One region of the Psychromonas sp. SR45-3 genome, then DNA from elsewhere that is predicted to be linked to it. Evidence: predicted binding sites of a transcription regulator. Region 1 holds the regulator's gene; the other holds the start of a gene.
What was found. Region 1 encodes sigma-54, which starts transcription at its own class of promoters, with help from an activator protein. Its sites were predicted from a motif close to GTTGGCACGNNNNTNGNNT; they were not measured.
Positions count from the first base shown of each region.

Region 2: the regulator sigma-54 is predicted to act here: its motif matches at 1,661-1,679, upstream of H5084_RS16005 (flagellar assembly protein T N-terminal domain-containing protein).

Region 1 covers NZ_JACJDP010000002.1:106,250-109,470, reverse strand. The annotation lists gene rapZ (RNase adapter RapZ) at 1-354, opposite strand, end outside; gene H5084_RS01840 (PTS sugar transporter subunit IIA) at 370-813, opposite strand; gene H5084_RS01835 (RNA polymerase factor sigma-54) at 908-2,353, opposite strand; gene lptB (LPS export ABC transporter ATP-binding protein) at 2,403-3,128, opposite strand; gene lptA (lipopolysaccharide transport periplasmic protein LptA) at 3,131-3,221, opposite strand, start outside.
Region 2 covers NZ_JACJDP010000038.1:31,394-34,614, reverse strand. The annotation lists gene H5084_RS16015 (EAL domain-containing protein) at 1-4, opposite strand, end outside; tRNA gene H5084_RS16010 (tRNA-Arg) at 270-345, opposite strand; gene H5084_RS16005 (flagellar assembly protein T N-terminal domain-containing protein) at 408-1,565, opposite strand; gene H5084_RS16000 (FlgO family outer membrane protein) at 1,789-2,565, shown strand; gene H5084_RS15995 (LPP20 family lipoprotein) at 2,808-3,221, shown strand, end outside.

The DNA of each region.
Region 1 (3,221 bases):
TAATTCTAAGGCCTGAGATAGTGATAACTTTTGTTTGGACAGCGGGTGTAAACGTCGAGTTTCGCTATAACGTCTAATTAACTCACTGGTTAATGCGTCGATATAGATAATTTCTAATTCGACTTTTTGTTGCAGTGATTCAATCAGCTTTTTTATCGCATCAACGTCAGAGGGCATGTTGCGGATGTCTAAACTGACTGCTACTTTGTTATCTTTAGGATCTACCGTATCAACCAATTGTTCTAATAATTGATATGGGACCCCGTCAATGCAGTTGTAGCCTAAATCTTCTAGGACATGGAGGGCAATTGTTTTTCCTGAGCCTGATCGACCACTAATAACAATTAACTTCATATGCGCTCCTAAATTTTATAGGGTTAATAACTCAAATAGCTTTTCATTCGTCTTTGCGCTGCGTAATTGACGCAGAAATTGCTTATCTAACAGTTTTTGGCTTATTTCTGACAACGCAGCAAGGTATTCTTTACACAGATCCTCAGGAACAAATATAGCAAATAATATATCTACTTTGTTACCGTCATATGAATCATAATCGATACCTGATTCGCATTGCAAAAATACCGCTGTCGCAGGGGAGTCGCTAGATATTTTAACATGAGGAAGCGCAATGCCAGAGCCTACACCTGTAGAACCGATTTTTTCGCGGGCAATTAAACTTTCGAATAATTCCTGTGCATCTAAATTTAACTGCTCTGCAGCAATAATACTGATTTTTTCTAATGCACCTTTTTTACTGGTGCATACCGTTTGGCAGAAGACGGAATCTTTATTTAATAAAGTAGATATTTTCATAATATATTTAACTGTATTCAACGAACGCGCGAGTTTAGCAGGTTAGTATTAAATGACTATAGTTAATCTCATTTTTATTTGCACTGCTCACTATTTAAAGTAATTGTTTACGTTGGTTAGAAGGCGGAATACCTAAAGATTCACGATATTTTGCAATAGTGCGTCGTGCAACCTGAATACCTTTTTCTTCTAATAATTGTGTTATCTTATTATCACTTAAGGGTTTATTTGTCGGCTCTGCCGCGACTAATTTTTTAATTAATGCACGAATCGCTGTTGATGAGCATTCACCGCCGCCATCCGTTGCAACATGACTTGAAAAGAAAAATTTTAATTCATAAATACCACGTGGAGTATGCATAAATTTTTGTGTTGTCACTCGGGATATGGTCGATTCATGCATTTCTACTTCAAAGGCAACATCATTTAATACCATCGGTTTCATGGATTCATCGCCATATTCGAAAAAGGCTTGTTGCTGTTGAACAATACAGTTAGATACTTTTAATAAAGTTTCATTACGACTTTCTAAGCTTTTAATAAACCATTTCGCTTCTTGCAAGTGACCTTTAATAAATTGTGAGTCAGTTTTGCTGATATTACCTTTACATAGACTAGCATATTGCTCGTTTATAGATAAGTTAGGGTCGCAATCTTGATTTAATGAAACACGCCATTGTCCGTTTATTTTTTTAACGTAAACATCAGGTACGATATATTGCGTTTCACTGGTTTCAATACTGTTACCAGGCCTTGGTTCTAAGCTCTGAATTAAACGCATTATTTCAGATAATTGGCTTTCTTTGAATTTGCTTTTTCTGGCTAATGTTCGATAGTCTCGATTACCGAGTAACTCCATATATTGCTCAAGAATTAAAATAGCTTCTTCGCGCCAAGGAGTGCTATCAGGTAATTGGCGTAGTTGAATTTGTAAGCATTCTTGAGTTGAACGTGCGGCAACGCCTAACGGATCAAAATGTTGAATACGTTTTAATACTACTTCAACTTCATCTAACTCTAAGCCTTCAAGATCAGCTTCTAAACTTTCTAGAATGCTTTCACAGCTTGTTGTTAAATAACCAGACTCATCAATTGAATCAATGATTGCCATGGCAATAACTTGATCGGTTTCAGTAAAAGGAGTGAGTTGCATTTGCCATAACAAGTGATCCTGTAATGAAGTCGAGGACTCACCTTGATAAACGGAATCTTCGCCGTCATAAGCTACAGCATTAGAGCTAGTACCTGTGATAGGTGTCGATGTGTATGACTCTTCCCACTCTTTTTCTGCCGGTAAATCATCGGAAAATTCTTGTTGTGAGATAGCCTCAGAAGTATCAAGTTGGCTACTGTCAGATTCTTTAACTGTTTCTTCTGAACCCGTTTGATCATCTTGTTCTAAGAGAGGATTGGAATCTAGCGCGTTTTGAATCTCTTGTTGTAGATCGAGTGTTGAAAGCTGCAACAATTTTATTGCTTGTTGTAATTGAGGAGTCATCGCTAATTGCTGACCCATTTTCAATTGTAAACCTTGTTTCATCAAAACATATATTCCTAGAACTTATTGCTCAATTAAAAATAACTATACCTTAAAGTTTAAATTCTTCACCTAGATAAACGCGTTTTACATGATCGTTTGCTAATATTTCGTCTTGCGTCCCAATAGCTATAATTTCTCCGTGACTTACGATATAAGAGTGCTCACACACGTCCAAGGTTTCACGGACATTATGGTCAGTAATTAATACACCTAATCCACGGTCTCGCAACTGTTGGATGATATTCTTAATATCGATAACCGAAATAGGGTCGACACCAGCAAAGGGTTCGTCAAGTAAAATAAATTTAGGTTCAGTCGCCAAGGCGCGCGCAATTTCAACTCGGCGGCGCTCGCCACCTGATAAACTCATGCCTTTATTATCTCGAATATGTGTAATATGAAACTCTTCGAGTAGCGTATTCAATTTTTCGTCTCGCTGTGCCTGCGTTAATTCTTTACGAGTTTGTAGAATACCCATGATATTTTCTGTCACAGTCAAGCGACGAAAAATAGAAGCTTCCTGTGGTAAGTAACCAATACCTTTTTGCGCTCGAATATGCATGGGATCACTGGATATATCTTGATCATCAATGATAATAGAGCCTTGATCTTGTTTAACTAAGCCAACAACCATATAAAATGAGGTGGTCTTACCTGCACCGTTAGGCCCTAATAAACCGACGATTTCACCTGTTTTAACTGTTAACCCTACACCATTAACAACAGTTCGGCCTTTATAGCTTTTTACTAATCCTGTCGCACGTAATTCAGCCATCTTTATTTTTCCTCTTTTATTGTTTTTGGTGTAGAGGAATTAGATGACTTTTTAGTTTTATCTTTTTCAAATTGAGCGGGTAAAAAAATCGTC
Region 2 (3,221 bases), on a different contig from region 1:
CCATGTTCCCTCTGCACTTTCATTGAGTAACGATTCATTATAGTACAAATATGTGACCTAACAAAAAATAATGGAAAATAAATGTATATGTAAGCTGTTGTTTTATATGTAGAATATTTCTATGGGTATTGCTGATTATTGATTATCTATTTTGATAAATGGGATTGATTCATTTTTTAAGGCCTTATCTATGACATATTACAATGAACAATAAGAGGGCATGGGAACTATTATATTGGTATATTTGCAGAAAGTAAGATTAGTATCAATGGTCTCCCCACAGGGACTCGAACCCCGATCATCCGCTTAGGAGGCGGGTGCTCTATCCTGTTGAGCTATAGAGAGACTAATATATTGATTATATTATATAAGTTAGTACTTATCTAATACGCGTTCATTATACATAATTACTGTATTGATTTAATAGTAGCAATATCATTGATTTGAATATTACTTAAGGGATATTCATCTAAAGTGCTCAGTACTGCACTATCAGCATAAACTTCAACTACCTTCATTGCTTGTGCAGAGGTAGTTGCTGATTGTCTCTCGATACCAAATTGATCTTTAAAATTACTTGCGTAAGCGAGTTCAATGATTGTTCCCGGCTGTAGACCATTTTTTATACCTAAGTTTATTTGTACGCTATCACTGGTCACTGCTATCACCCGAGCTTTAGGAATGACGCACTGTATATGTTGTGATATATCTGTATTGGCCTGGGCTAAGCTAGTTAAAATAGCTTGTCCATATTGATAATCCCAGAATTGTTTACTGTTTAAATCTGCATACTCTTCTTTACCATATTGCCATGACGTACTTTGGCGATACTGCTTGCTGAACAGTAATTGCCCTTGAAATGCATCATATAGATAAACGGTCATATAAAAATGTCGATCCGGATTACTTACCCAGTACGTCAATGAATTTTTGCTTTCAAATTTAACGGATAAATCATTAACTTCCCCAAATATAACAAATTGACTATCTGTTTGAGCGGAGAGACTGCTTAATGTATTTGTTAAATTTCTATTATTATATTTTTCACCTAATTTTAATGGCGTGTCGATATAGCGACGAATATTGAATAAATTAGGACTAAGAGACAATTGATTAAAAAAAGTTTCGCTTACTTTTTTATGTAAGTCATAAATTTGACCATCAACTGTATGTTGCGGTACGTTCATTGCAAAACGACTGATGACGATTGATTTTGGAAATTGGCTGCCAATACATTGTTCCTCTCTTGCAACGATATTGACTTTAATGCTGACGGTTAATAATTTATTTTTTTGCGTTTCTTCGATGATTTTTAAGGCTTTAATCTCACCACCAGAATTAAGAATTAACTTATTTTCAACTAAAACCCCTTGATTTACTTGCTGCAAACTCGATATTGCTCCTCCGGAAAATAATAAGGCATCTTTTACAGCTTTTTTAATTGCTTGCTCACGAGCCTGTCCAATATCATCATTTATAATGGAGGCATTCGCACTTGCTTGAAACCATTGTGCAGAGGCATTAATAGATGATATTAGTAATAAAATAAAGACAACTTTTTTCATGACATTCTCGCCTGCTTGCTAAGGTAATTAAAAGTGTTGCCATATATTTTCATAAAGCGCTTTAATGTTGCTTTATCTTATGGCTATCTATTGATAAGCAAAATATAAACCAACTTTACATTTACCTGTTTGATAATCCTTTTTAATAAATTTGTATTAAAGTTTTTTGAAGTTTAACCGATAACTTATTTAGTATAAAAATTTCTTATCGAGGCAGGCTTTCATGAAAACGCTATTTGTTATTTCTACATTACTTCTTATGTTGCAAGGTTGCTCTACTGCGGCAACTCCCTCTGCTGATGAGGTTGAAATTAAAGAACAAGCTCGATTACAGCAAATAGAGCAGGAAAGACGTGCGAGTGAAGATTACCTTTATTATTATGTTGCTCACTCATATAGTAACAATAGACCTGATAGCGAAGGCAGTGACCAAGCTGACGTTCAAACGGATTCCAATGGGTATGGTCATTTGTATACCTTCAATGGCAAAAAATCACTCATATTGTCTGAAGTTGTCAGTAAAATGGCAGATCAGTTACTTTATAATTACGAATATCAATTCCAAAATTCGGCGATTGCATTAACTTCATTAGTTGATTTGAATAATCACCAAAATACGAGTTGGTTAGGTCAAACTATTTCAGAACAATTCATTCATGAATTACATATTAGAAAGCTACGTGTTATAGATTTTAAATTAACAGGTAATATTCAAGTCACTGAAGATGGTGAGTTTGCTATCTCTAGGAACTGGAAAAAACTAAATAATAATGTAGATGTTACTCGTATACTCACAGGAACTATGTCTCGTAACGAAGAAGGTGTGATTGTAAATGTACGTATAGTAAACGCCGCCAGTAGTGTTGTTGAGTCAACAAGTAGCGCCTTTATCCCACATAATATATTTGTAGGTGGTCGCTATGACTATCGTCCTAAACAGTTTATCTCTCGCAATAGCCAGCGTAATGAAAGTAATGCATTGGTTCGTTTAGTGGAATAAAAGCAATGTGCCAGCATTGTTATAAGCAGACTTCGGTCTGTTTTTTTTTGCCGATTACTTCTGATATCTATAAACCTGATTATCGGTATTATTTATTAATCTATTACTTTATTAATATAGGTATGCTTATTGCTTTAATTAATGCATCAATGATAAAGCGTCAATATTAAAGCATCAATGTTAAATCAGCTGAGGAAGGGGCAAATGACCTTTTCTAATTACTTATGAAAAAGGAGCCTATAATGCTCATAAAAAATTACTATAGCCGTTTAATCACAATATTACCGATATCGGTCGCTGTGTTATTTTTATCTGCCTGTAGTCTCAATACTATGCCTACAGAAGCTGTTGAAGAATATGAATTTGTCGCAGTAGGGTACGCGACAATGGATGCACAGAAGGGCGCTACGGATGATATTAAAATGCTTAATGCAATCAAAGCTTCTAAGTTAGAAGCCTATAAAGAATTAGCAGAGCAGGTCTATGGTGTTATGTTAACGTCTGAAAATAGTGTGAAGGAATATCAGCTACAAAGTAATGGCATAAAAGGAAAGGTTAAAGGTTTAGTGAGAGGTGCTAAAGTGCTTCGGACGTATCATGAAGATGATTTGTACATTACTGAGTTAGGGCTTAATATGAAAACTCTCCCATTCTTA